One region of the Cupriavidus sp. NPDC089707 genome, then DNA from elsewhere that is predicted to be linked to it. Evidence: predicted binding sites of a transcription regulator. Region 1 holds the regulator's gene; the other holds the start of a gene.
What was found. Region 1 encodes FliA, which starts transcription of late flagellar genes. Its sites were predicted from a motif close to CTAAAGTTTNNNNNNNNNNNGCCGNTA; they were not measured.
Positions count from the first base shown of each region.

Region 2: the regulator FliA is predicted to act here: its motif matches at 12,379-12,405, upstream of ACIP1U_RS03300 (DUF342 domain-containing protein).

Region 1 is NZ_JBIVHB010000039.1:471-9,326, reverse strand. Features, by position in the region: gene flhB (flagellar biosynthesis protein FlhB) at 1-961, shown strand, start outside; gene flhA (flagellar biosynthesis protein FlhA) at 958-3,039, shown strand; gene flhF (flagellar biosynthesis protein FlhF) at 3,074-5,464, shown strand; gene ACIP1U_RS31500 (MinD/ParA family protein) at 5,476-6,270, shown strand; gene ACIP1U_RS31495 (RNA polymerase sigma factor FliA) at 6,373-7,089, shown strand; gene ACIP1U_RS31490 (flagellar protein FlhE) at 7,089-7,517, shown strand; partial or broken gene ACIP1U_RS31485 (filamentous hemagglutinin N-terminal domain-containing protein) at 8,158-8,856, shown strand, end outside.
Region 2 is NZ_JBIVHB010000001.1:675,244-695,872, reverse strand. Features, by position in the region: gene ACIP1U_RS03350 (NADP-dependent malic enzyme) at 1-226, opposite strand, end outside; gene ACIP1U_RS03345 (DUF4136 domain-containing protein) at 525-1,148, opposite strand; gene pepN (aminopeptidase N) at 1,435-4,158, shown strand; gene ACIP1U_RS03335 (class 1 fructose-bisphosphatase) at 4,255-5,271, shown strand; tRNA gene ACIP1U_RS03330 (tRNA-Thr) at 5,454-5,529, shown strand; gene ACIP1U_RS03325 (hypothetical protein) at 5,614-5,880, opposite strand; gene ppk2 (polyphosphate kinase 2) at 6,367-7,284, opposite strand; gene ACIP1U_RS03315 (FAD-binding oxidoreductase) at 7,364-8,752, opposite strand; gene ACIP1U_RS03310 (CapA family protein) at 8,983-10,104, shown strand; gene ACIP1U_RS03305 (hypothetical protein) at 10,185-10,340, opposite strand; gene ACIP1U_RS03300 (DUF342 domain-containing protein) at 10,650-12,263, opposite strand; gene ACIP1U_RS03295 (class I SAM-dependent methyltransferase) at 12,529-13,404, shown strand; gene ACIP1U_RS03290 (DUF1415 domain-containing protein) at 13,406-14,032, opposite strand; gene ACIP1U_RS03285 (TIGR03862 family flavoprotein) at 14,123-15,409, shown strand; gene ACIP1U_RS03280 (NAD(P)/FAD-dependent oxidoreductase) at 15,406-17,031, opposite strand; gene ACIP1U_RS03275 (hypothetical protein) at 17,099-17,488, opposite strand; gene ACIP1U_RS03270 (PLP-dependent aminotransferase family protein) at 17,665-19,101, shown strand; gene ACIP1U_RS03265 (diguanylate cyclase domain-containing protein) at 19,305-20,629, shown strand, end outside.

The DNA.
Region 1 (8,856 bases):
GCAGGGCGCGCTGCGCTTCGAGCGGGAAACCGCCTTCGATACCTCGCGCATGCTGTCGCGCTTTGCCCTGATGGTGTGGGACAGCCTGCTTGCCTTCCTGCCGCTGCTGCTGCTGTTCGGCGTTGCCGCGCTGGCCGCGCCGCTGATGCTGGGTGGCTGGGTGTTCTCGGCCAAGGCGTTCGCGCCGCAGTTCTCGCGCATGTCGCCGATCGCCGGGCTGGGCCGCATGTTTTCCGCCCACTCGCTGGTCGAGCTCCTCAAGGCCGTGGCCAAGTCGCTGCTGGTTGGCGCGGTCGGGGCCTGGGTGCTGTGGCAGCGCCTGCCGGAAGCCATCGCGCTGATGAACGCGCCGGTGCAGGAAGCGCTGCTGCACATGGTCGACCTGGTGCTGTACTGCTGCCTGGTGGTCTCGCTGTCGCTGCTGGTGGTGGCGGCCATCGACGTGCCGTGGCAGTACTGGGAGTTCTTCAAGAAGCTGCGCATGACCAAGGAAGAGGTCAAGCAGGAATTCAAGGAGAGCGAGGGCGACCCGCATATCAAGAACCGCATCCGCCAGCAGCAGCGCGCCATGGCGCGCCGTCGCATGATGACCGAAGTGCCCAAGGCTGACGTGGTGGTGACCAACCCCACCCACTTCGCCGTGGCGCTGCGCTATGAAGAAGGCCGCATGGGCGCGCCGCGCGTGGTGGCCAAGGGCACCGGCGAAGTCGCCGCGCGCATCCGCGCGCTGGCCGCCGAGCACCGCGTGCCGCTGATGTCGGCGCCGCCGCTGGCGCGCGCGCTGCACCGCCACGTGGAGCTGGGCCACGAGATTCCCGCAGGACTCTATACCGCCGTGGCCGAAGTGCTGGCCTGGGTCTACCAACTGAAGCACTGGCACTACTCGCAGGGCCCGCAGCCGCAGGCGCCGTCGGACCTGCTGGTGCCTGATGAACTCGCTGTACCGGAAAGCCGCGCATGAACGCTCTGAGCTCGCTGTTGAACCTGCCTGGCCTGCGCTCGGCCGGCCAGATGAAGGCCTTCACGGGGCCGCTGCTGATCATCATGATCCTCGGGATGATGATCCTGCCGCTGCCGGCCTTTGTGCTGGACCTGCTGTTCACCTTCAATATCGCGCTGGCGATCATGGTGCTGCTGGTCAGCATGTACACGCAGAAGCCGCTGGACTTTGCCGCGTTCCCCGCGGTGCTGCTGTTTACCACGCTGCTGCGCCTGTCGCTGAACGTCGCTTCCACCCGCGTGGTGCTGCTCGAAGGCCATACCGGCCCCGACGCCGCCGGCAAGGTGGTGGAAGCGTTCGGCCACTTCCTGGTGGGCGGCAACTTCGCCGTCGGCATCGTGGTGTTCGCGATCCTGGTGGTGATCAACTTCATGGTCATCACCAAGGGCGCGGGCCGGATCGCCGAGGTGGGCGCGCGCTTCATGCTGGACTCGATGCCTGGCAAGCAGATGTCGATCGATGCCGACCTCAATGCAGGCCTGATCGACGAAGCCGCCGCCAAGAAGCGCCGTGCCGAGGTGGCGCAGGAATCCGACTTCTACGGCGCCATGGACGGTGCCAGCAAGTTCGTGCGCGGCGACGCCGTGGCGGGCCTGATCATCATGTTCATCAACCTCGCCGCCGGCATGGTGGTGGGCATGGTGCAGCACGACCTGGACTTCGGCACCGCCGTGCACAACTACACGCTGCTGACCATTGGCGACGGCCTGGTCGCGCAGATCCCGGCGCTGGTGATCTCCACCGCGGCCGGCGTGATCGTGTCGCGCGTGGCCAATGAGCAGGACGTTGGCGAACAGCTTACCGGGCAGCTGTTTTCCAACCCGCGCGTGCTGTACCTGACCGCCGGCATCATGGGCCTGATGGGCATTATCCCGGGCATGCCGCATTTCGCCTTCCTGCTGCTGTCCGGCGTGCTGGTCTGGATGGGCCGCTACCTGTCGCGCAAGGCGGCGACGCAGCAGCAGGTGAAGCAGCGCGAGGAACGGACGCCTGCAGTGGCGCAGGAATCGACCGAAGCCAGCTGGGACGACGTCGCGCTGGTCGACCCGCTGGGCATGGAAGTGGGCTATCGCCTGATCACGCTGGTCGACCGCGCGCAGGACGGCGAACTGCTCGGCCGCATCAAGAGCATCCGCAAGAAGGTGGCGCAGGAAATCGGCTTCCTGGTGCCGGTCGTGCATATCCGCGACAACCTGGAGCTGAAGCCCAACGCCTACCGCATCACGCTCAAGGGCGTCGAGATCGGCCGCGGCGAAGCCATGCCGGGGCAGTGGATGGCGATCAACCCCGGGCAGGTCAGCGGCACGCTGCCGGGGGCGGCCACGCGCGACCCCGCCTTCGGGCTGCCGGCGGTGTGGATCGATGCGGGCATCAAGGAGCAGGCGCAGTCCTACGGCTATACCGTGGTCGATGCCAGCACCGTGGTCGCCACGCACCTGAACCACCTGATCCACATGCACGCGGCCGAACTGCTCGGCCGCCAGGAAGTGCAGGCGCTGCTGGACCGCATCGCCAGGGATGCGCCCAAGCTGACCGAAGACCTGGTGCCCAAGACCATCTCGCTGACGGCGCTGCAGAAGATCCTGCAGAACCTGCTCGACGAAGGCGTGGCGATCCGCGACATGCGCACCATCCTCGACGTGGTGGCCGAGCACGCGCCCAAGATCAGCGACCCCAACGAACTGACCGCGATGGTGCGCGTGGCGATGGGCCGCGCCATCACGCAGCAGCTGTTCCCGAACAACGCCGACCTGCAGGTAATCGGCCTCGACGCCGGGCTGGAGCGGGTGCTGTCGCACGCGCTGACCAACGGCGGCGGCATCGAGCCGGGGCTGGCCGATGCGCTGCTGCAGCAGACCCAGGGCGCGGTCACGCGCCAGGAGCAGATGGGGCTGGACCCGGTGCTGCTGGTGCCGTCGCAGCTGCGCCCGCTGATGGCGCGCTTCCTGCGCCGCACGCTGCCGCAGCTGAGGGTGCTGTCGCACGCCGAAGTGCCTGACAACCGCAATATCCGCATCACGGCCATGATCGGCGCGTGAGGTGCAAGCAACAGAGCCCACGACAGAGATAACGATGAGCGTAGCCAAATTTGTCGCCGCCAACGGCCGTGAAGCCATGCGCCAGGTGCGTGAAGCCATGGGCCCCGATGCCGTGGTGCTGTCCAACCGCACCGTCGAAGGCGGCGTAGAGATCGTCGCCATGCGCGATGCCGATCTGGGCAGCGTGTCGGCCGGCGCGCAAACCTACGTGCCGCCCGCGCCGCCGACGGCCGTGCCGGAGGCGCCTGCCATCGGCGACCTGCGCGGCGAGCTGCAGTCGATGCGCGCGATGCTGGAGCGCCAGCTTGCCGGCATCGGCAATGCGCCCGCCGCGGCGGGCCACGGCGTTGCCGCCAGCGACCCGCTGCGCGAATCGCTGTTTGAATGGATGGTGGGCGCGGGTTTCTCCGGCCAGCTGGCGCGCACGCTGCTGGCGCGCCTGCCGCTGGGTTACGACCGTCCCGCCGCGATGACGTGGATTCGCAAGGAGCTGGCCAGCAAGGTGCCGGTGCTTGGCGACGAAGACCACCTGTTCGCGCAGGGCGGCGTGCTGGCGCTGATCGGGCCCACCGGCGTGGGCAAGACCACCACCACCGCCAAACTGGCGGCGCGCTTCGTGCTGCGCCACGGTGCCGACAAGATGGCGCTGCTGACCACCGACAGCTTCCGCATCGGCGCGCATGAGCAGCTGCGCATCTACGGCGACATCCTCGGCGTGCCGGTGCATGCGGTGAAAGACGCCGCCGACCTGCGCTTTGCGCTGGCGGCGATGAAGGACAAGCATCTGGTCATCATCGACACCGTCGGCATGAGCCAGCGCGACCGCAGCCTGTCGGAGCAGATCGCCATGCTGGCCGGCGTGCCCGCGCCGGTGCAGCGCGTGCTGCTGCTCAACGGCGCCAGCCACGGCGACACGCTCAATGAAGTCGTGCATGCCTACCGCCACGATGCCGCGCCCGATGACGGCGGCATCGACGGCTGCATCATCAGCAAGCTGGATGAGGCCACGCACCTGGGCTCCGTGCTCGATGTGGTGATCCGCCACCGCCTGCCGGTGTTCTACGCCTCCACCGGCCAGCGCGTGCCTGAGCACCTGGAACTGGCCAGCGGCACCGCGCTGGTCGAACGCGCTTTCCTGACGCCGCGCCGCGGCTCGGTCTTCGCCGATGCCGACGCCGCGCGCCGCCGCCAGACCGTCGCGGACGAGCAGGCCGGGAACGGTGGGAATGGCGGTAAGGGCGGCGCCGACGACGTCCTGCGCTCGCTGACCGACAGCGCCGATGCGCTGGGCCAGTGCGTCGCGGAACTCAATGGCGCGGGCCTTGGCTTCGACCTGGCGCGCTCGCTGTGGCAGCAGCGCACCGCGGGCGATACCGTGCTGCGCGCGATGGCACAGCAGGTACGCGAAGCCGTCTGCCGCGATGTCAACCGCGCCTGCGACCAGTACGTGCTGGCGCTGGCAGCCACGCTGCCGGTCAGCGTGCCCGGCCGCCGCACGCCGCAGCCGCTGCAGCACACGCTGTGGCTGGGCGATCGCGATGGCACGCCGCTGGCCGCCACCGTCACCGCCGCCGGCCGCGCCGGCCAGCCGCTGGGCGAGGCCGACGCTGAGGCCGCTAACCTGCGTGCCGCCATGAGCGCTGCGCGCAAGGTGGTCAACCTGGTCGACGCGATGCCGTCCGCCGCCACGCTGGCGCGCTGGCAGCAGGCGGGCGAACGCTGGATCGCGGGCGCGCGCAAGACCGTGCGCGTGGTCAGCGCAGGCGCCGCCTGGAAGCTCGACGCGCTCGCCGATACGCTGACCTTCCACGCCGTCGGCGACGCAGAGGTGCGCGATCGCGAGGCTGTGCGCTGGCTCGCCACTGCCGAAGTGCGCGTGCCCGACAGCCCCGCCCGCGGCAGGGGCGCCCCCGAAGGCGGCATCGATGCCTGCCTGGTGGTGGTGCGCCTGGTCGACCGCGCTAGCGGCGAACTGCTCGATACCCGCTACCTGCTGTGCGACCCCGCGCTGGCGCCGGACGCGGCACAGGTGGCGCACTGGGCGCCGTGGTCGGATACCGCCGAAACGCGCCTGCGCACGCTGCGCCATGCCGCCGACCATTTCGCGCAGGATGCCGAAGCCGGGCACGCCGCCAGTGCCGCACTCGCGGCGCTGCAGCTTGGCCTGTCCGTGCTGCGCCTCGAACACGCGCCGACCGCGACCGCCCCGGCCTTCCTGGCACGGCTGGCTGGCCGCACCGTGCGGGGTGGCACGGCGGTGCCGGGCACCGTGCTCAATGAAGGCATGGGCCGCATGCTGGCGCTGCTCGACGTATTGGAGAACTATCCCGGCCGCACGGCGGCGGCACCTGCCGCTGCCGTGGAGGTGGTCGATGCGATGCGGGCCGATGCGATGGGAGTCGATACCATGGGAGCCCTGCAGTGAGCACCCTTGCCATGGACCAGGCAGAGAGCCTGCGGCGCATGCTGGCGCCGCGTACCACGCGCCGTATCGCCGTGGTCGCCAGCGAACGCGGTGCCGGCGCCACCACCGTGGCGCTAGGCCTGTCGCACGCCCTGGCGATGCAGGGCGAGCGCGTGCTGCTGCTCGACGAGGACCCGGCCACGGCGCGCGCAACCCGGCTTGCCGGCGCGACCCCGGCCGGCACGCTCGCCGACGTGCAGGAAGGACGCCTGCCACTGGAAGCCGCGGCGGGCGCCGGCACCGGCGGCGCGGTATCGGTGCTGCCGGCTGGCCGCCAACGCGCGGGGCTTGAGGTGCCGGCTGCGGCGCTGTCGGCCTTCCGCAGCGTGCTGATCGATGCCACCGCCGATGCCGACGGCGCGCTGTCGCCCTTTGCCGGCGGCGCGCACAACGTGGTGATCGTGATGCGCCCGGAACTGGCGTCGATCACCGCCGCGTACGCCTGCATCAAGCGCCTGCACCACCTGTACGCCTGGCGCCGCTTCCACCTGGTGGTCAACATGGCCACCACCGAGGCCGCCGTGCACGCGATCCTGCGCAACCTGGCGCGTACCGCCAGCCAGTACCTGGGCGTGGAAGTGCTGTGCGCCGGCTGGCTGCCGGCCGATCCGCTGGTGGCGCGCGGCGTGCAGCTCGGCCGCTGCGTGGTGGAGGCCTTCCCGGCCGCCCCCGCGACCAGCGCGCTGCGCCGCACCGCCGGCAGCATCGGCGGGTGGCCGCTGCGCGCCGAGGCGCCAGCCCCCGCCGCAACGCCCGTGCCGGCATGAGCCCCGCCCGAGCCATGCCTTACCAACGAACCAGACCCTGAGCCAGCCGGCGCGCCGCGTGGCGCGCCCGTCCAGCAATCCAGCATTCACGAGAATTGCACCATGTACACGATCCAGGGAAAGCTCGACCAGGCCGATGTGGTCAAGGCGCACGCACAGCTGGTGCGTCGCATCGCCCTGCAGCTGGCCGCCAAGCTGCCTGCCAGCGTGCAGATCGACGACCTGATCCAGGCCGGCATGATCGGCCTGCTCGATGCCGCCAAGCGCTATGAAGACACCCACGGCGCGCGCTTCGAGACCTACGCCAGCCAGCGCATCCGCGGCGCCATGCTCGACGAGGTGCGCGCCAACGACTGGCAGTCGCGCAGCCTGCGCCAGTTCACGCGGCGCATCGAACGCACCCAGCGCTCGCTCGAGCAGAAGCTCGGACGCACGCCGCTCGATTCCGAGGTGGCCGAGGCAATGGAAATGCCGCTGGACGAATACCAGGTCCTGCTCAACGAGGTCTATGGCTGCCAGCTGCTCCATTACGAAGATTTCGAGCGCTCCGGCGAAGAGGATTTCCTCGACCGCCATCTTGGCGGCAGCGACGACGGCAATCCGCTGGCGGTGCTGATGGAGAGTGGCATGCGCCAGGCGCTGATCCGCGCCATCGACCGGCTGCCCGAGCGCGAGAAGCTGGTGCTGTCGCTGTGCTATGACCAGGAGCTGAACCTGCGGGAGATCGGGGCGGTGCTGAATGTGACCGAGTCGCGAGTGTGCCAGATCCGGGGGCAGGCGATTACGCGGTTGCGGAATCAGTTGCGTGGGTTGTTGTGATGGCTGGCTTGGCGCGCGGCGCCTGTCTCGCGCTTGTGGCGGTGTCTGCGTGTGCCTGGGCGGCGAATGAAGGTGGGACGCGGCATGCGTGGACCGGGTCGGTCAATGGGCCGGCGTTGCATGGGCGGGGGCAGCGGGCCGTATCGGCGCCTATTCAGCCAGCAGGGGTGTTACCTCAGTCCGAAGGGGTGATTACTACGGTGCGGTGGCGTTATCGCTTCGCGCAGACGCCGCCTTTAGAGCTGCAGGCATATCTCTGCAATGCGCAGCGGTGTGTGATGTTGCCTCAGGCCGAGGGGCAGACTTCAGCGTTCTCCGGGGATGATGCTACCAAGGGGTTTGTGTTTGCGTTCCGGGTGCCGGGGCAGGGGAGTCTGGTGCCGGTTTTGCAGGGGCGGAGTGCTGAGGTGGTGGTTGGATTTCGGTAGGGGGCTTTTTTTGTTTTGTTGTGCCTTGCGGCTGGGCATCTGGTGGAGATTTGATGCGCCCGGTTCCGCCCTATAGGGCGGGTAACCTTTTGTCCGAGCGACAAAAAGTCACTACTAGCAGTTCGGCCTATCATCGGGGTTACAAGTACGGTAAGTTATTGATTTAATTGAATTTACTGTGCATGGCTGTGCAACCGTGTTAAGCACGATCGATCCGCATCCTACGGTGCAGGGTTCCACGCGGCCCTGTCGGCCTACCTCCAGATCACGCTGCAATTCGGCGAGGTCAGCCTGGAATACTGGGACGTGCTGGCGTACCTGTACGAGTGCCGTTCGCACTGACGGTCTCGAATTTCGATTCCGAAAAAGCACATCCATTTTCGGATTAATCCTATAGACCGCAGTCACGGCGGAGTGAGTTAATGCCATCCGTAGCAGTGTCAGTGGGTTGACGCTGCTGCGGATGAGCTGGCTTTCCCCGCAGGCTCGTCCATTTCTCTGCTCCCCCAGGGCGTTCGTCCAGTGCGGCCTGGGTTTTTTTCCGCTTGCGCCAGGGGAAGCCGCATCACATTGGCCATCAGCAGGGGCCGGCGTACCGCATTCGCAGTTCAGATCAGCAACAGAATCAGAAGTCCAAGCTATGAACAGCAATTTCTATCGTCTCGTCTTCAGCCGTGCCAGGAACATGCTGGTCGCGGTGCAGGAATGTGCAGCAGGGTATGGCAAGGGCCGCCAAGGAGCCACGCGTGCGGTGCGCGCTACTGTACTGGACGCGGTATCGGTGGCCCGCTTTGCCCTGCCGGCGATCACGCTGGCGGTGTTGCTGCTGACCGGCCTGCCAGTGGTGAGCCTCGCGCAGGTGGTGGCCGATCCCAATGCCGGCGCCAACCGGCCGACCGTGGTGCAGACGGCCAACGGCATCCAGCAAGTGAACATCACCAGGCCATCCGCCGCCGGGGTGTCCACCAACGGCTACACGCAATTCGATGTACCGAAGGCGGGCGTGATCCTGAACAACTCGCCGGTCGTCACGAACACCCAGCAGGCGGGGTATGTGAACGGCAACCCGAACCTGCTGCCTGGCGGCTCGGCGCGGATCATCGTCAACCAGGTCAACAGTCCAACCGCGAGCCCGAGCCAGTTGCGCGGCTACATCGAGGTGGCAGGCCCCGGTGCCCAGGTCGTGGTGGCCAATCCAAATGGGTTGCTGGTGGATGGGCTTGGCTTCATCAATACCACCCGCGCGACCCTCACCACGGGATCACCGGTCTTCGGCGGCAGCGGCAGCCTCGACGCCTACCGCGTGACCGGTGGCCAGATCACCGTGCAGGGCGATGGC
Region 2 (20,629 bases), on a different contig from region 1:
ATTCAGCGGCGGTGGCAGGATCCTTGGCGATCTCCTCGCAGGCGTACGCGACGCCCGGCGAGTAGGCCAGCGACAGGTCGCGCTGGTTCGACAGCGCCTTGGTCGCGGTGACCTGGATTTTTCCCTTGGTGGGACTGCGGTGGTATTCCAGTGCAGCGAGGCGCAGTTGCGCTTCAGGACTGTTCGGGGCATGTTGCGGTGCATCACCGCTGTTCTGGCTGCTCATTGGCTCGTCCGGAAAATGGCCCGGTGCCGGAAGCGCCCCTCTCCCGCCATGGTTCACATCGGCCGCAATCGGGAGAAGGACCGGAAGCGAAAAAAACATCTGGCAGCGAAACTGACGATTCCGACCACAAGGCACGCAAAAATCGAGCAGTTATTCTAGCCCACCGCTTCGTGCAAAGTGCCACCAAAGCCAGTCCGGAAGCCGTTTTTTGGGTGGAATGTTCCAGTTAAACAGCTTTTACCAATGGGTATGCAATGAACGTGCAGAAGCATGCCTCTGCACGCATTTGCACGCAGCCCTATTTCTGCTCCTTTTCGACTTCCAGCTTGACCCGTCGCGGCCGTCCGCTTTCCGCCGGGAAGTCCGCAAAGGCACTGCGGATCAGGTACGGCATCGTCGCCGGCAGGGTGCCGTTCTCGGTCTGGTTCTGCGCCGTGACCTGGTAGACCCGCTTGCCGGTGGCAGCGTCCCGGAAATAGACACGCAAGTTCGAGAACAGCACCGGCACATCGCGCACCACCGTCTGGGGCGGCCAATACCCCGGCCCCCATGGTCCCCACGGACCCCATGGCCGGTAATAGCCAGGCCCCCAGTAAGGCCCCCAATAGGGTCCCCATGGGCCGTACCAGGGATCGGGATAGACCGTTTCCGCCACGCGCACGATGCCGGGCGCGGCGTCGTAATCCATGCTGATGCGGTAGTGCGCCTGCTTCTCGGGCACCTGCTCATAGCCAATGCCAGACAGCGCCGCGGCCAGCCATTGCTCGTAGGTCTGGCGATCCAGCTGCCCCGCCTGTTCCGGGGTGCGCTCGAAGCTGTAGGTGCGCGGCGCATCGTTCTGCCAGCCGGGCTGGCGGAATGCGGTGACATCAGTCACCACGGTGCTGGCGCATCCTGACAGCAGCGCCGCCAGCAGCGCCAGCACGCCCCAGAGTCGCGGGGAGCCCAAGGGTCCTGCCCTTCCTTCTACTTCATTGCCGACACCGCCTGCGCGCTGCCACATAGTGCTACCTCGCTTCACATACTCACAAAATCGTCCTGCGTGTCTCTGAGACCACGCGGCACCGGCTGAATTCCCTCTGGCCGGGGTGCGCCGGCTGACAATGCCTCGCCACCCCCTTGGCTACAATGAGGACTTCGGCGCCATGCTTCGCCCGCGCGCGCATGGCCTGCCCTTTCCAACGGTCTTCCGAAGACAGGATCTCTCCATGCTGCGCACCGACACGCCCGTTACCGTCTATCGCAAGGACTATACCGCGCCCCCGTTCGCCATCGACCATGCCGACCTGGTGCTCGACCTCGATCCCCAGCGGACCGTCGTCACCAGCACGCTGCGCTTTGCGCGCCAGCCCGGCTCCGCCGCCGACGCGCCGCTGGTGCTGTGCGGCGACGAACTCGAACTGGTCGGCGTCAGCCTGGACGGCAAGCCGGTGGCCAACGCCACCCAGGACGCCGGCACGCTGACCATCCCCGGACTGCCAGCGCAGGGCACGCTCGAGATCACCACCGCGTGCCAGCCCGCGGCCAATACCACGCTGTCGGGCCTGTACGTGTCCAACGGCAACTTCTTCACCCAGTGCGAGGCCGAGGGCTTTCGCCGCATCACCTACTTCCTTGACCGCCCCGACGTGATGGCGACCTTCCGCGTCACGCTGCGCGCCAATCGCGAGGCGTACCCGGTGCTGCTGTCCAACGGCAACCTAGTCAGCAAGCGGGACTTGTCCGACGACCGCCATGAAGCCGTGTGGGAAGACCCGTTCCCCAAGCCGTCGTACCTGTTCGCGCTGGTGGCCGGCAAGCTGGAATGCATCGAGGAACGGATCCAGTCCGCCTCTGGCAAGGACAAGCTGCTGCAGGTCTGGGTCGAGGCGCGCGACCTGGACAAGACCCGCCACGCGATGGATTCACTGATCCATTCGATCCGCTGGGATGAACAGCGCTTCGGCCTGGAACTCGATCTCGACCGCTTCATGATCGTCGCCGTCGGCGACTTCAACATGGGCGCGATGGAGAACAAGGGCCTGAACATCTTCAACACCAAGTACGTGCTGGCCAATGCGGAAACCGCCACCGACACGGACTTCGCCAATATCGAGGCGGTGGTCGGCCACGAATACTTCCACAACTGGACCGGCAACCGCGTGACCTGCCGCGACTGGTTCCAGCTGTCGCTGAAGGAAGGCCTGACCGTGTTCCGCGACCAGGAATTCTCCGCCGACATGATGGGCTCGGAATCGGGCCGAGCGGTCAAGCGCATCGAGGACGTGCGCGTGCTGCGCCAGGTGCAGTTCCCCGAGGACGCCGGACCGATGGCGCACCCGGTGCGCCCCGACAGCTACGAAGAGATCAACAACTTCTACACCGTCACGGTGTACGAGAAAGGCGCCGAGGTCGTGCGCATGTACCAGACCCTGCTGGGCCGCGACGGCTTCCGCAAGGGCATGGACCTGTACTTCGAGCGCCATGACGGGCAGGCCGTCACCTGCGACGACTTCCGCGCGGCGATGGCCGATGCCAACGGCCGGGACCTGACGCAGTTCGGCCTTTGGTACAGCCAGGCCGGCACGCCGGTGGTGACCACGCGCACGGCCTGGAACGGCGACGACGGCAGCCTGACGCTGACGCTGACGCAGCGCTGCCCCAAGGTCGGCATCGAGACCCGCGCCGGCACGCCCGAGAAGCAGCCCTTCCACATCCCGTTCGCGCTCGGCTTGCTCGGCGCCGACGGCAAGGACCTGCCGCTGCAGCTCGAAGGCGAAACCGCGAACGGTGCGACCACGCGCGTGCTCGACTTCACGCAGGCCGAGCAGAGCTTCCGCTTCATCAACCTGCCGCGCGGCGCGGGGTCAGGCGAAGGCGCACCGCTGCCGTCCCTGCTGCGCGATTTCTCCGCGCCGGTGATCGTCGATGCCGAGTACACCGACGCGCAGCTGACCTTCCTGCTGGCGCACGACAGCGACGCCTTCAACCGCTGGGAAGCCGGCCAGCGCCTGGCCACGCGCGCGCTGCTGCAGTTGGTCGCCGACGTGCAGGCCGGCCGCGAGCTCAAGCTCGGACCGGCGCTGGCGCAGGCCATGCGCGCCGTGCTGACCGACGACACGCTCAACCCCGCCTTCCGCGAGCAGGCGCTGGTGCTGCCCGCCGAAGCCTACCTGGCCGAGCGCATGGGCGTGGCCGATCCCGCCGCCATCCACCGCGCCCGCCAGTTCATGCGCGAAGGCCTGGCCCGCGCGCTCAAGGCCGACTGGCTGGCCGCCTACGAGGCCAACGCCACGCCCGGCCCCTACTCGCCCGATGCCACCTCCGCCGCCAGGCGCGCACTGCGCAACCTGGCGCTCGGCTACCTGGCCGACAGCGGCGACGCCGACATGCACGCGCTGGCCGACAAGCAGTACCAGGCCGCCGACAACATGACCGACCGCTTCGCCGCGCTGTCGGCGCTGGTCAACAGCTTCGCGCCCGGGCGCGAGCATGCACTCACCGATTTCTACGAGCGCTTCGAGGACGACGCGCTCGTGATCGACAAATGGTTCTCGCTGCAGGGCATGCAGCGCGGCAGCGTTGGGCCACAACCAGGGCCCCACGCCGGCAAGCGCACCATCGACACCGTACTCAGGCTGATGGAGCACCCGGCGTTCAACCTGCGCAACCCGAACCGCGCGCGCTCGCTGATTTTCAGCTTCTGCTCCGGCAACCCGGCGCAGTTCCATGCCGAAGACGGCTCGGGCTACCGCTTCTGGGCCGACCAGGTGCTGGCGCTCGACGCCATCAACCCGCAGGTCGCCGCACGGCTGGCACGGGTGATGGACCGCTGGCAGAAGTACGAGCTGACACTGCGCGACCGCATGCGTGCCGAGCTGGAGCGCGTTGCCGCGAGCACCACGCTGTCGCGCGACGTCAGGGAGATTGTCGGCAAGGCGCTGGCCGCCTGAACCACTGAGTATGTCAGGGAGGCCCCGCAACGCCCCCTTTGCCCGGCCGGGGCCGGCCGGGCATGTAGAATTGCGGCCATCCAAGGAGAACCAACCATGACTCGCATCAGCCTCACCCGCTACCTGGTCGAGGAGCAGCGCAAGCACAACACGATCCAGCCCGAACTGCGGCTGCTGATCGAAGTGGTCGCGCGCGCCTGCAAGGCCATTTCCAATGCCGTCAACAAGGGCGCCCTTGCCGGCGTGCTCGGCTCGGCCGGGACCGGCAACGTCCAGGGCGAAACCCAGCAGAAGCTGGATGTGATCGCCAATGAGGTGCTGCTCGACGCCAATGAGTGGGGCGGCCACCTCGCCGCGATGGCGTCGGAGGAAATGGAATCGTTCTACGAGATTCCCAACCGCTACCCGAAGGGCGAATACCTGCTGCTGTTCGATCCGCTCGACGGCTCGTCCAACATCGACGTCAACGTGTCGATCGGCACCATCTTCTCGGTGCTGCACATGCCCAAGCCCGGCCAGACCGTGACCGAAGCCGACTTCCTGCAGCCCGGCACCCACCAGGTCGCCGCCGGCTACGCCGTGTACGGCCCGCAGACCACGCTGGTGCTGACCGTCGGCAACGGCGTGCACGTGTTCACGCTGGATCGCGAAGCCGGCAGCTTCGTGCTGACCCAGTCCAACGTGATGATTCCGGAAGACACCAAGGAATTCGCCATCAACATGTCGAACATGCGCCACTGGGCCCCGCCGGTGCGCAAGTACATCGACGAATGCCTGGCGGGCGACGAAGGCCCGCGCGGCAAGAACTTCAACATGCGCTGGATCGCCTCGATGGTCGCCGACGTGCACCGCATCCTGACCCGCGGCGGCGTCTTCATGTATCCGTGGGACAAGCGCGAGCCGGGGAAGGCCGGCAAGCTGCGCCTGATGTATGAAGCCAACCCGATGGCGATGCTGGTCGAGCAAGCCGGCGGCGCCGCCACCAACGGCCAGATCCGCATCATGGACGTGCAGCCGGAAAAGCTGCACCAGCGCGTGTCGGTGATCCTGGGCTCGAAGAACGAAGTGGAACGCGTCACCCGTTACCACCACGAAGCCGAAGGCAAGGCCTGAGCCTCGCCACCCGGCAACAAGACGGGGCGCCAGCTGGCGCCCCGTTTTTCATCCGCCTCCCGCAAGCGCAGCAGGCGCCTCCTGGACTGTGCCGGCGGATGACACGGGCGACACAAAAGGGCTTCCCAAGCCGGAAAATCGCTGCTAGTATTGCGGGCTGTTCCAGTTCACAGGAACTTGTTGCCGAAGTAGCTCAGTCGGTAGAGCAGCTCATTCGTAATGAGAAGGTCGGGGGTTCGATTCCTCTCTTCGGCACCAAAAGAATTCGGGGCATCGCCCTCGCAAACCCGGACAGCGCCACGCTCTCCGGGTTTTTTGTTGCCTGCACCCACAAGCCGCGCGTCAGGCCAGCGCAAGCGGATCTTCTTCCGTCTCGGTAGGCTCCCATCCTCGCGGCGTCTCGCGCATGACGATATGGATCGTGCGCTCGGTTGCATTCATGGCCTTCACAAGGTTCTTCACCCGCTCGTTTCCGTCCGCATGCGCGGCATACAGGACACGCAGGACCAGATCAGCGGCCTTCGGAATACAGTCATTCTTCTCCCAGATGGCGACGGCCTGGTCCGTACGCCCGAGCGCCTGGCCCAGCGTTGCCTGCGACATCAGCATGGCTGCCTGAGGCAACGACGCGACAGCGCGGTCGCAACGCTCTTGCGGAGGAGGCATTCCAGGCAGCGCCTTTAGTGCCGACCGAAGGTACGAGGTAATTTCAGAAGGGGATCAACCGCACGGCCTGCCAGCCAGGGTGGTTCACAGCCATCAGGTCCAGCGCGAACGCCACGGCGCCCATGACACCGCTGCGGACGGGTCGGCCATGGACGTTCCAGCGAACGGAAATCAGACAGGACTACCGCCCCAACCGCCACGCCCACCAATACCGGAACGGGTGGTCGAAGTCGGGATAGAGCACCGGCTGGCTGAAGCAGCCAGCGTGCTTCATCAGGAGGTAGGCGACAAGCATGGTCGCCCAAAAAACAAACATGTCCACGATGCACGGCCACCCTTGTTTGCCAGGTGGCCGTTTTCATTATAGGGAGCGCTGCCGCTGCGGGGCCGATACCGCACCCCGCACTTACCCTAACCAGGCAAGGTGGATCAATACAGTTCCGGCACGAACATCTCTTGCGGTACCGGATGCCGCACGTAGTCCTCATGCCGCTCGCGGGCCGGCAGCACGATCGTGGGCGCGTCCACGTCCTGGTAGGGCACCAGGCTGAGCAGGTGGTGGATGCAGTTCAGCCGCGCGCGCTTCTTGTCGTCGGCCTGCACTACCCACCAGGGCGCCTCGGCGATGTGGGTGCGCTCGAGCATGATCTCCTTGGCTTTGGTGTAGTCCTCCCAGCGCCGCTGCGATTCCAGGTCCATCGGACTGAGCTTCCATTGCTTGAGCGGATCGTGGATGCGGCTGAGAAAGCGCAGGCGCTGTTCGTCGTGCGTGATCGAGAACCAGTACTTGACGACCTGGATTCCGGAGCGGACCAGCATCTTCTCGAACTCGGGCACTGAGCGGAAGAATTCTTCGTACTGGTCGTCGTTGCAGAAGCCCATCACGCGCTCGACGCCGGCGCGGTTGTACCAGCTGCGGTCGAACAGCACGATCTCGCCTGCCGCGGGCAGGTGCGCCGCGTAGCGCTGGAAGTACCACTGGGTGCGTTCGCGGTCGTTGGGCGCGGGCAGCGCGGCCACGCGACATACGCGCGGGTTCAGCCGCTGCGTGATGCGCTTGATCACGCCGCCCTTGCCGGCGGCGTCGCGCCCTTCGAACAGGATCACCAGCTTGTGGCCGGTGGCCGCGACCCAGCTCTGCAGCCGCACCAGCTCGCCCTGCAGGCGGAACAGTTCGCGAAAATAGCGGCGGCGGCTGTCCTGCTCGGCGTTGTCGGGCAGGTGTACCGGGTCGCCGAAGGCTTCGCTGGCTTCGCGGTCGTCCAGTTCCAGTTCGATTTCTTCGTCGTAGTAGTCGGCCACTTCGTTGTGGATACGCCGTACCAACTCTGCCTCGCCCGGTCTCATCTGCTCCCCCTGTCGGATACATCGCGGTCGCGCCGATGCTGGCACGCCAGTGTTGCAGCCGCGTGAACGCCTTCGCGCGCTATGCCGCCGGGTTGATGTTGTGGTTGTGGCGGAACAGGTTGCCCGGATCGTAGCGGCGCTTGACCTCGACCAGCCGTGCGAAGTTGGGACCGTAGGCAGCGCCGATGCGGTCGGTTTCTTCCTGCGTCAGGAAGTTGACGTAGACGCTGCCCAGCGCGAACGGCGCCGCGGCGCGGAATACTTCGCGGGCCCAGCCGATGCAGGCGTCGTCCTCGGCCGGCGTGTCCCAGCGCCCATGCAGGTTCATGATGAACTGCGCGTCGCGGTTGGCATAGGCGGTGGCGTCCGGCGCCACGCGATTGGTCTGGCCGCCCATCGCGCCGATGAACACCTCGCATTGCGGCGACGGCAGCTTGCCGATCTGCTCGACCAGCATCGCGATCAGGCCGTCGTCCAGTCCGGCGAAGTTGTGCGATTTCCAGTAGTTGCGGGCGCCTGGCGTCAGCAAGGGATCGAAGGCCTGTTGCCATGCCGCGAAGGGCATTGGTCCGACATGCTCGCCATAAGGCGTGCCGAGCTTGCGCAGCGGCTCGACCAGCGCGGGGCCATGCTCCGGCGGGCCGATATAGCAGATCGCCAGCGCCACGATCGGCTTGCCGTGCGCCTCCGGCGGCAGGAACGGCAGAGGCGGGGCCTGGCGCAACACCGCCCAGACCGTCAATTCATCCGGCATCGACTTGAACTGCTCGCGGAAGGCCGAAAGCACCGTGGGACCCTGCTCGAGCGGGTAGACGATCAGGCCGCCATAGACCTCGGGGCCGACCGGGTGCAGCCGGAACTCGAACATCGTGACCACGCCGAAGTTGCCGCCGCCGCCGCGCAGCGCCCAGAACAGGTCGGGATGCTCGTCGGCGCTCGCGCGGACCAGCCTGCCTTCGGCGGTGACCACGTGCGCCGAGACCAGGTTGTCGACGGTGGTGCCGAACTTGCGGCTGAGCCAGCCGAAGCCGCCGCCCAGGGTCAGCCCCGCGACGCCGGTGGTGGAGTTGATGCCCAGCGGCGTGGCCAGTCCGAAGGCCTGCGCCTCATGGTCGAAATCGCGCAGCGTGGCGCCGGGTTCGACCCAGGCACGCTGCGCCCGCGGATCGATGCGCACCGAACGCATCGCCGACAGGCCGAGCACCATGCCGTCGTCGCAGATCGCCAGCCCGCCGATGTTGTGCCCACCGCCACGTATCGCCAGCAGCACGCCGTGCTCGCGCGCAAAGTTGACCGCGACGATCACGTCTGCGACGCCGGCGGCCTGCACGATCCCTTGCGGCCGGCGGTCGATCATCGCGTTCCAGATGCGGCGAGCTTCATCGTAGGCCGCGTCGGCGGGCTGCAGCAGGCGCCCGCGCAATTGCGCCTTCAGTGATTCGACATGTTCTTGCGATAACTGGCCCATGATTTGTCTCCCGATGCGGGTTGGAACCATCGGACGACGCGCGGCTGCCGGGGCGGAGGAAGATGGCCACGAGGACCGATGACTCCACCATTTAAGGCAGGCCCCCGCCGAATGTAAAACGCGGCGTGCAGCGCGCCCCGCCCAAGTGAAGCAACGCGATCATGGCCCCGCGCCCGCCTATCATGGAAGCACTGCCGGTACAGTGCTAACTTGCGCCGACCGGCTGCGCAATGGACACAACCAGCCTCCCTCCCCTGTTCCTGTGCGGCGATGTGATGACCGGGCGCGGCATCGACCAGATCCTGGAGCATCCCAGCCAGCCGCTGCTGCATGAATCGTATGTGCATTCGGCGCTCGACTATGTGCGCCTGGCCGAGCGCAAGGCGGGCCCGATCGCGCGCCCGGTGGCGCCGGCGTATCCATGGGGCGACGCGCTCGCGGAACTCGATCGTCGCGGCGCATGGCCGCGCATTGCCAACCTGGAAACAGCGATCACCACCAGCGACGACGCATGGCCCGGCAAGGCCGTCCATTACCGCATGCATCCAGGCAATGTCGATTGCCTGCAGGCGGCGGCCGTCGACTGCGTGGCGCTGGCCAACAACCATGTGCTCGACTGGGGACGCGCGGGCCTGACCGATACGCTGGCAGCGCTCGATGCCGCGCATATCGCGCATGCCGGTGCCGGACCCGACGAGGACAGCGCGATGCGCCCGGCCTGGCTGCAGCGGCCGGGCGGCGGCCACGCCGGCCGCGTTGCGGTGTTTGCCTTCGCCATGCATAATTGCGGCACGCCAGCGGCATGGCGCGCCACCGCCGGCCACTCCGGCGTGAACCTGCTGGATGACTGGTCCGCCGCCTCGTGCGACCGCATCGCCGCGCGGATCGCCAAGGACAGGCGTGCCGGCGACCTTGTGGTGGCATCCATCCACTGGGGCGCCAACTGGGGCTATCACATCGATCCGGCGCAACGCGCCTTCGCGCACGGGCTGGTGGAACGGGCTGGCGTGGATATCGTGCATGGACATTCCTCGCACCATCCGCTCGGCATCGAGCTGCATGCGGGCAAGCCCATCCTCTACGGCTGCGGCGACTTCATCAACGACTACGAGGGCATCGGCGGCTACGACGACTACCGGCCGGACCTGGCGCTGATGGCCTTCGTCAGCTTCGATGCGGCAGGCAACGCAGACCTGCGATTGGTGCCGCTGCGGCGCAGCCATTTCCGGCTGGAATATGCGGGCGAAGTCGACATCGCATGGCTGCTGGCGATGTTTGCGTACGAAGGCCGCGCGCTCGGCACGCGAGTCGAGCGCAGCGGGCTGCACGAACTGCGCCTGTCGGCGGCATGAGGCCGCGCCATTGGGCCGACGCCATGAAAAAGCCCGCCTGCACGGCGGGCTCTTGCGGCACGCTAAGCTGCGGTGCTGCGCTAGTGGCGGTGGATCATATGGTCGAACCACGTGCGCACCGACTGCTCCTGCTGCTGCAGCAGCGTCGGGTTCTTCTCGCGCATGACCCAGATAACAAAGGCGGCGCAGGCGACCAGGGCGATCAGCGCCAGTGCTGTGATCAGTACGGCAGTCATAGCAACCTCCTGTGAAAGACTGGTTGCACCTTCAGTGTAGGTCGGATCGCCGCGATGCACATGGGGGCAAAAGCAGGAAGGCCAGCCGCTTTGGCTGGCCTTCCGGTATCTCAAGTGCCACGTGAGTCGGTTCCGTGTAACGCTTCCACAGTTTGCTGGTCCGCTTCTGCATTCACTGCCCGAGACTAGCTCTCTCGCCCATCCTGCGGCACCCCAGGACATACCTGCAGGATAGTACAAATTCGGGAGCGGAGAAGGCTCCCGCCAAGGTCCCGCTCAGGTCCCGCTCAGGTCCCGCTCAGGTCCCGCTCACGTCACCGCAATGCGGTCGTCGACCAGGCGGATCTGGCCACCTGGCTTGTCTTCCATCACCTTGAGCACGCGGCTGCCCACCTGCAGCGTGACGCCGCCATGGATGCGCCGTGCCGCGTCAATGACGGCATCGGCCGCGGGCTGCATCTGCTGGCCAAGCTCGGTCAGTCGGCTTTCCAGCTCGAACAGGTCACGCGAGAGCTTGAACAGCGTGGCACGCGCCTTTTCGCGCAAGTCGCCGACGACCTTCTCCGGATGCTTGGCAAAGAACGCGACCAGCTGCTTGACCTTGTTCTGCTCTTCCAGCAGCCGCAGGCGGTCAGCCTCGAGCGCGACGCGTTGCGCGTCGGCATAGGGGTTCAGTCCGACCTGCACGCTGGTGGCACTGCCGGCGAGACTGCCGAGCACCGCGGCGCGCACCGCCAGCATGGCGCGCGTGCGCCCGCCACTGATGCTGCCCTGCACGCCGGGGCCGCCGACCGCGATGCGCTCGCCCGCGGCAACATCGCTCTGGCGGATGCCGCTGTCGACGTTCACCTCGGTGCCGGCCTCGACCACGGCATTCTCGATAAAGCGCGCCTTGACGGCGCCTTTGCAGCGCACGCTGGCGCGGCTGATGCCGCCGTCGGCACGGCCGGTCTCGGTCTTGCCGATGATGCCGCCCTTGACCACGACATTGCCGCCGGCCTCGATGTCGGCGGCTTCGATGGTGCCCTCGACCAGCACGTCGCCGCTGACGCGCACCGACATGCCGGTACGGATATCGCCCGCCACGCGCAGCGTGCCGTCAAAGGCAACGTTGCCGGAATGCAGGTCGACTGCCTCCACCTGAACCACCGGGCTGACGGCGATGCCATGCACGCCGGCCACCGGCGCGCCGGCGATCACGGCAACCAGCAGGTCGGGGTCGTCGGGATCGGCGGCGGCGCCGGTGAGGCCCTCGGCAAAGGGCGCATCGTCGACAGGATCGGCGGGCACCGGCTTGCCGAACACGTCCCTGCCATCGTTGCCGGCCACCGCCGGGATGCGGCGCATCAGCGGCATGCCGGGGCTGACCAGCAGCAGGTTGCCAAGGTCGCGCAGGTCGACGCGCGACTCTTCTTCATCGGCCTGCACCGGCTTGCGCGGCTGCAGCAGGTTGAGGAAGCGCGCCGCCTCGCCCTGGCGCGGCGCTACGCCGGCGGCGATGGTGCGCAGTTCGCAGCGGCCTTCGGCCAGCGCGGCGTCGAGCGCCAGCGCCTGGATCGGCGCGACCACGCCGCGCTCCGCGACGGCGCGGCGGATATCGTCCTCCGTGACCGGGCGGCCGCCTTCGGCGGGCAGCAGCGTGAGCCGTACGGCCAGGCAGTCTTCCGTGATATCGAGCTCGAACGCGCCATCGACCAGGACACCGATGGCGGCGTCGATCTCATGCTCGGCGCGCTGGCACTGCTGCAGGAACTGCGCGACAGCGCGGGCGTCCAGCCTGGCGCCGGCCCAGCCGTGGCTGTCCAGGCACTGCTTCAGGCTGGCGTGATCCGGCGCCAGCCTGCCTGGCTCCGGTGTGTAGCGCGCATGCACCTGCTCGCCTGGCTCGGTCAGCTCCAGGCGCAAACCCGACTCGTGCATCATGAGTCCCCTGACATTGGTTGCGGAGCTGCATGGCGATCGGCCACGGCGGCCTGTCCGCGCTGGCGGACAGCGCGTGCCCGGACGGCTGGCGCTCCACTTGTTATCGATCCATGACCATCGGCAGCGAGGCGGCAAAACTTGAGCGAACAACGATCCCGGCCGAGGTGGGGTGGGCAGGAACATGGCCGGCGGGGCATCGCCGGACTTTTCGGTAAACTGTCGGCATTCCCGCGGCGCGCCGCGTCCCGCAGCCTGTGCAGTCCCCATGTCAAATACCCACGAAATCCGCCCCGGCCAGTCCATCGAACTGCTCAAGGAACTCCATATCCTGACGCGCGACGGCAAGATGAACCAGGACAGCCGGCGCAAGCTCAAACAGGTCTACCACCTTTTCCAGTTCATCGAGCCGCTGCTGCAGCAGGTCAAGGATGAGCGCGGCCGCGTCTCGCTGGCCGACCATGGCGCCGGCAAGTCATACCTCGGTTTCATCCTGTATGACCTGTTCTTCAAGGCATTGAAGGACGATTCCCACCTCTACGGCATCGAGACGCGCGAGGAACTGGTGAAGACCTCGCAGGGGCTGGCAGCGCGGCTGGGCTTTCCCGGGATGTCGTTCCTGAACCTGTCGGTGGCCGACTCGATCACCTCGCCGCAACTGCCGCCGACCATCGACGTGGTCACCGCGCTGCATGCGTGCAATACCGCCACCGACGACGCCATCCGCTTCGCGCTGGCCAAGCATGCGCAGCACATCGTGCTGGTGCCCTGCTGCCAGGCCGAAGTGGCTAGCGTGCTGCGCAAGAACAAGGGCAAGCTGCTGGCCGGCAACCCGCTGACCGAGATCTGGCGCCACCCGTTGCATACGCGTGAATTCGGCAGCCAGGTGACCAATGTGCTGCGCTGCCTGCAGCTGGAAGCGCATGGCTATCAGGTCAGCGTGACCGAGCTGGTGGGCTGGGAACATTCGATGAAGAACGAGCTGATCATCGCCCAGTACAAGGACCTGCCGCGCCGGCGTCCGGCGGAGCGGCTGCAGAACGTGCTGGAAACGCTGGGGCTGGAAGAGATGAACGAACGCTTCTTCACCGACCCGCTATCGGCCACGCCGGCCACGCCAGCCACGCGGGCCGAGCCGGCGTAACTCAGTCTTTCGCGGGCGGGTTCTTGCCGGCGACTTTGCCTTCGGCTTCGGTTTTATCTTCGTCCTCGCCCGCCATCCAGCGGCGCCAGCCTGCATGCCCCAGGCGGCGCATGGTTGCCTGGTTGCGCTCGTAGATATCCGCCGCATCCGGAAAGGCCGCCGCAGCGCGCGCGATGCTGTCCTCGCGCAGCAAGTGCAGGATCGGATACGGTGCGCGGTTGGTGTAGTTCTCGATATCGTCCGGCCCGCTATCGGCGAACTGGTATTGCGGATGAAAGCTGGCGATCTGCAGTGTGCCTTCCAGGCCAAGGCTACCAAGCAGGCGGTCGGCGAAGTACAGCAGGTCGTTGTAGTCGAGGAAATCGGCCACCGCGTCGGGCAGAATCAGCAGCGTGGTGTCGATCTCTGCCGGATCCGCCTCATCGAGCAGGCGGAGCTCGCGCTCGAGTTCATCCAGCACATCCGGCGCTAAGGTCGCCGTGCTGACCACGTAACGCACCTGCTCCTTCACATAGACGCTCTTGGCAAAGGGGCACAGGTTGAGCCCGATCACGGCGCGTTCAAGCCAGTGGCGGGTGGCGGCAATAACCGCATCTGCGGCGTCTGCGGAAGTGACAGCGGGAGACATGATGGCAATACCGGGGAAACCGTCATTCTAGCGCTGCCGCAGGATCTATAATCCGCGGCGGAAGCAACCCCTGCCCTCGCCCGACCGCCAATGTCCCTCGCCAATCCTTCCCCTTCGCTTTCCAACCGCCCCGACGTCGCCATCATCGGCGGCGGCCCGGCCGGGCTGATGGCGGCCGAGGTACTGGCGGCGCAGGGCGTGAGCGTGGCGGTCTATGACGCGATGCCGTCGGTCGGGCGCAAGTTCCTGATGGCTGGCAAGGGCGGCATGAACCTCACACATGCGGAGCCGGAACCCGCCTTCCTCGGCCGTTATGGCACCCGTGCCGCGGAGATCGCGCCGATGCTTGCGGATTTCGGCCCGCAGGCGCTGCGCGAGTGGGTCCACGGGCTCGGCATCGACACTTTCGTCGGCAGCTCCGGCCGCGTCTTCCCGACCGACATGAAGGCCGCGCCGATGCTGCGCGCATGGCTGCACCGGCTGCGCGAAGCCGGCGTGCAGTTCCATATGCGCCATCGCTGGCTGGGCTGGCTGGACCTGGACGAGGGCGCACCGCACCTGCTGCGCTTCGCCACGCCGCATGGCGACGTGTCGGTGGCCGCGCGTGCCGTGGTGCTGGCGCTCGGCGGCGCAAGCTGGGCGCGGCTGGGATCGGATGGCGCGTGGGTGCCGCGGCTGGCTGACCGTGGCGTCGATATCGCGCCGCTGCGCCCAGCCAATTGCGGCTTCGATGTGGCATGGAGCGAATCGTTTGCCGACCGTTTCGCCGGCACGCCGGTCAAACCGGCGGCGATCGCATTGACCGATCGCGACGGCAACGCGCACTACCGCCAGGGCGAATTCGTCATCAGCGCCACCGGCATCGAAGGCAGCCTCGTCTATGCGCTGTCGGCACCGATCCGCGACCGGATCGAAGCCGACAGCAGCGCGGTCATCCACCTCGACCTGCTGCCCGCGCACACCGCCGAACAGGTCGGCAACGCCGTGAACCATCCGCGCGGCTCGCGTTCGCTGTCCAGCCACCTGCAAAGCCGGCTCGGCATTACCGGCGTCAAGGCCGGGCTGCTGCGCGAATGCCTGACGAAAGATGCGATGCAGGATCCCGGCACGCTGGCCGTGTCGCTCAAGGCGCTGCCGCTGCGCCTGCTGCGGCCACGCCCGATCGACGAGGTCATCAGCAGCGCCGGCGGCGTGCGTTTCGAGGCGATGGATGAGCGATTGATGCTACGCGCGCTGCCAGGCGTATTCTGCGCGGGCGAAATGCTGGACTGGGAAGCGCCCACCGGCGGCTACCTGCTGACGGCGTGCTTCGCCAGCGGGCGCACCGCGGCGCTGGGCGCCGCGGCACATCTTCAGCAACCCCTGCGGCAAAACTAGGCCTGCTTGCCGCCGGCGATGCTGAGCGCCACCGCTTCGGCCACTTCGATGCCGTCGATGGCGGCCGAGTAGATGCCGCCGGCATAGCCCGCGCCCTCGCCCGCCGGGTACAGGCCCTTGACGTTGATACTCTGGTAGTCGTCGTTGTTGCGGCAGATGCGCAGCGGCGACGAGGTGCGCGTCTCCACGCCGGTCAGCACCGCGTCATGCAGCGCGAAGCCCGGCAGCTTCTTGTCGATCTCCGGAATGCCTTCGCGGATCGCCTCGATCACGTAGTCGGGCAACGACGTGCTCAGGTCCGTCGGCGTCACGCCGGGCTTGTACGAAGGCTCGACCGAGCCCAGCGACGTCGACGCACGGCCGGCGATAAAGTCACCCACCAGCTGGCCCGGCGCGTTGTAGTTGCTGCCGCCCAGCTCGAACGCCCGTTCTTCCCACTTGCGCTGGAACTCGATGCCAGCCAGCGGGCCGCCCGGATAGTCCTCCGGCGTAATGCCGACCACGATGCCGGCGTTGGCATTGCGCTCGGCGCGCTTGTACTGGCTCATGCCGTTGGTCACCACGCGGCCCGGCTCCGACGCCGCCGCCACCACCGTGCCGCCGGGACACATGCAGAAGCTGTACACGGAGCGCCCGTTGCTGCAGTGGTGCACCACCTTGTAATCGGCCGCGCCCAGCAGCTTGTTGCCGGCGAACTTGCCGAAGCGGCTGCGGTTGATCAGGCCCTGCGGATGCTCGATGCGGAAGCCCAGCGAAAACGGCTTGGCCTCCATGAACACGCCGCGGTCGTGCAGCATCTGGAAGGTATCGCGCGCGCTGTGTCCGACCGCCATGATGACGTGGTCGGCTTCCAGGTACTCGCCATTCGACAGCCTCAGGCCGCGCACTTGGCCGCCGTCGATGTCGATATCGTCGACGCGCGTTTCGAAGCGGATCTCGCCGCCCAGCTCGATGATCTCCGCGCGCATCTTCTCGACCATGCTGACCAGCCGAAAGGTGCCGATATGGGGGCGCGCCTTGTACAGGATGTCTTCCGGCGCACCGGCGCGCACGAACTCGTTCAGCACCTTGCGCCCATAGTGCTTCGGGTCCTTGATCTGGCTGTACAGCTTGCCGTCCGAGAACGTGCCCGCGCCGCCTTCGCCGAACTGCACGTTCGACTCCGGGTTGAGCACGCTCTTGCGCCACAGGCCGAACGTGTCCTTGGTGCGCTCGCGCACTTCCTTGCCGCGCTCCAGGACAATCGGGCGGAAGCCCGACTGCGCCAGGATCAGGCCGGCCAGCAGGCCGCATGGGCCCATGCCTATCACCACCGGACGCAGCGCGGGGCCGCCCTGCGGCGCGCGCGCGACGAAGCGGTACTCCATGTCGGGCGTCTCGCTCCAGTTGGGCTTGCCGGCCATGCGCTTGCGCGCCGCGGCTTCGTCGCTGACTTCGATATCGATGATGTAGGTCAGCTTGATATCGGAGCGCTTGCGCGCATCGTGCGCGCGGCGGAATACGGTATAGCCGATCAGGCCGTCCCCCTTGACGCCGATCTGCGCGGCGCTGGCACGCACGGCGGCATCCAGGTCGCTTTCGGTATGGTCGAGCGGGAGTTTGACTTCACTTAGACGTAGCATGGGGAACCCGGGAACTGCGGCCGGGGGGTTGGGCACACCAATGTGCCAGGCCGGCCGGAGCGCAATTTTATAGTTTTTCGGGCGCCGGGTCGGCAATCGGTTGCGGCTGGTGCCGCCATGGCGACGGCATGCGGCGTCTGCGCCACCCTGCCAGCGCCCCCAGGCGCGCGAGCATGCCAGGCGGCATGGCGATGGTAAAGGCGGCATCGCCGTGCGCCGCGACCTGCAGCCAGCCGCGTTCCGGTAGGGTCAGCGACTCCCCCTCGCGCAGGCGCCAGCGCGGGACGTGCCAGCTTTCGGCCAGCCATTGCGGCGGGCCGCTGACCTCGATCCGGCCGGCACCGGCGTGCAGTACCGTGCCCGCCGGCACGCGCAGAAGCAGGCATTGGCCGGCGGACAGGCGCGTGGCGGACGCCGGCAAGACGCCCTCTGAAGGGTCGATCGATACGCTTGGCATGGCTTGGCTCCGGTAACAGATTCAGGCCTCCAGACTATCGGCCGGCCTCCGCACGCGGCAGGCACACCCCCGCGCAACCCCTACCGGAACAGCGAGCCAAAACCGAGGCTGTTACGATACAGACACCCCGCATCTGTATCTGTACCCCAATGGCCATCCGCGCCACCATGCCGCCCATGGAATCCACCCCGCTCTACCGCCAGGTTGCCGGCCACTACCGCCGCGCCATCGAATCCGGCACGCTGACCGCCGGCGACCGCATGCCCTCCGTGCGCGCGCTGATGGGACTGCATGGTGTCAGCCTGTCCACGGCGCTGCAGGCCTGCCGCCAGCTGGAGAGCGACGGCCTGCTCGAAGCCCGCCCGCGCGCCGGCTATTTTGTCGCGGCACCGGTGCGCGCGCCGCTGGCACCGCTGACCGAACCCGATGCCGCCCTGCCCGATCCCGCGCAGTACGTCGGCATCCACCAGCGCATTTCGGGGCTGCTGGCGCGCAGCCAGCACCAGCATGTCCATACCAACCTGGGCGGCGCCTACTGTGCGCCCGCGCTGTATCCCGCCGATGCGCTGCGCAGCGCCGCGGCGCGCGCCCTGCGCCGGCATCCGCTGCTGTTCGGCGAGGCGGTCGAACCGGAAGGCCATGCGCCGCTGCGCGGCGCCATCGCGCGCCAGGCGCTGCACGCACGGATGCAGCTGGCGCCGGAGGAGATCGTCATCACGCACGGCTGCACCGAGGCGCTCAACCTGGCGTTGCGCGCGGTGGCCGGCCCTGGCGACGTGATCGCGGTGGAATCGCCCACTTACTATGGCCTGCTGCAGATCCTCGAAAGCCTCGGCATGCGCGCCCTGGAAATCCCGTGCAGCCCGCAGACCGGGATGTCGCTCGAGGCGCTCGAGCTGGCGGCGCAGCACTACGACAATATCCGCGCGGTGGCGGTGGTGCCCAACCTGCAGAACCCGCTCGGCTGCATCATGCCGGACGCGCACAAGGCGCGGCTGGTGCAGTGGTGCGAGTCGCGCGGCATCGCGCTGATCGAGGACGACTGCTTCTCCGCCACCGCCGACGGCGATACCCAGCCGGCGGCGGCCAAGGCCTGGGATGGCAGCGGCAACGTGATCCACTGCGCCTCGCTGCACAAGGTGCTGGCGCCGGGCATGCGGCTCGGCTGGATCGCTGCCGGCAAATGGCAGCCGCGCGTGGAAATGCTCAAGTTCGGGCTGTCGCGGCCCAACGAGATGCTGTCGCAGATGGCGGCGGCGGATTTCCTCGCCAGCGGCGCGCATGAACGGCACCTGCGCCGGCTACGCACGCGGCTGCAGTTGCAGCGCGAATGGTTCGCCCAGGCGGTGGCGGCCAGTTTTCCGGCCGGCACGCGGCTGGGCTCGCCGCGCGGCGGCATGCACCTGTGGGTAGAGATGCCCGCGCCGGTATCGTCCGAGGCGGTCTTCGACCAGGCGCTGCAGGCCGGCATCCGCGTCATGCCCGGGGTGATGTTCTCCAACGCCGGGCGTTTCGACCATTGCCTGCGCATCAACTGCGGCACGCCACGCTCGACGCAGATCGAGCGCGCACTGGCCACGCTGGCCGGCGTGGTGCACCGCCTGGCTGGCTAGCCACGCGCGGGGGGCGCGCGCATTTTTGCAACACGCGCGCGACCGCCTGGCCGGACTGACCTGCTTTTTGCGACCGGTTTGCCCCATTTGCCGCCGCCTCGCCTATCCTAGTGCGCTGGCGCGGCGGCCGTGGCCTCGGCTGGTCCCCGGAAACACTGCCAGGCCCCGCCACCAGACGGGAACAAGAACAAAGGAGAGTGGCCTTGAGCAGTCCATCCGCGGCATCGCGCAACCGCCCTGCCGGCACCGAGCCGGGGAACAGCTTCGACGATTACCAGACGCTGTTCCAACTCGCCCCCGTGTCGCTGTGGCTGGAAGACTTCAGCGACGTGCGGGTCCATTTCGAACAGCTGCGCCGCGATGGGGTCACCGACCTGCGCGCCTACCTGCGCGCCAATCCGCACCAGGTGGCGCAATGCTCGTCGCTGATCCGCGTGATCGACGTCAACCAGCGCACGCTAGACCTGTTCCGGGCGGCCGACCTCGATGACCTCATCGCCAACCTCGAGACGGTCTTCCGCGACGACATGTTCGACCAGCACGTGGAAGAACTCGGCCAACTCTGGGACGGCGGCAACCGCTTTGCCAGCCAGACCGTCAACTACACGCTGAACGGCGAACGCCTCGATATCCGGCTCGAAGCCACGGTGATGCCCGGCCATGAAGGCAGCTGGGAGCGCGTGCTGCTGTCGGTCGAGGACATCACCGCGCGCGTGCGCACCGAACGCGAGCTGCGCCGCAGCGAGCAATACGCCGTGGGCCTGTTCGAACACTCGCCGGTGTCGCTGTGGGTGGAAAATTTCAGCGCGGTCAAGGTGCTGCTCGACGAAGTGCGCGCGGCCGGCATCACCGACTTCCGCACCTTCCTCAACGTGCATCCGGACTTCGTCTCGCGCTGCATGCAGGAAATCCGCGTGCTCGACGTCAACCGGCAGACGCTGCTGATGTTCGGCGCCGAGTCCAAGCAGATCCTGCTGTCGCGCCTCGGCGACGTGTTCCGCGACGACATGCGCATCCACTTTGCCGAGCAGCTGATCGACCTCTGGCACGAGAAGCTGTGGCAGCAGCGCGAAGTCATCAACTACGCGCTCGACGGCCGCCAGGTCGACGTCTTCATGCAGTGGTCGGTCTTCCCCGGCTGCGAGGCCGACTGGGACCAGGTGCTGGTGTCGCTGACCGACATCACCGCGCGCAAGAAGGCCGAGGCCTATGTCGAGTTCCTGGGCAAGCACGACGTGCTGACCAAGCTCTACAACCGCGCCTACTATGAGGACGAACTGGCGCGGCTGGGCCGCAAGGGCCCGTGGCCGGTCAGCGTGGTGGCGGTGGACCTGAACGGGCTGAAGGTCGTCAACGACCAGTTCGGCCACGGCGACGGCGACGGCCTGCTGCGCCGCACCGGCGAGGTGCTGAAGAAAGCGGTGGGCGAGCAGGCCTGCGTGGCGCGTATCGGCGGCGACGAATTCATGCTGCTGCTACCCGGCCGCGACGAGCGCGGCGCCGCCACGGTGGTCGAGCAGATCGAAAA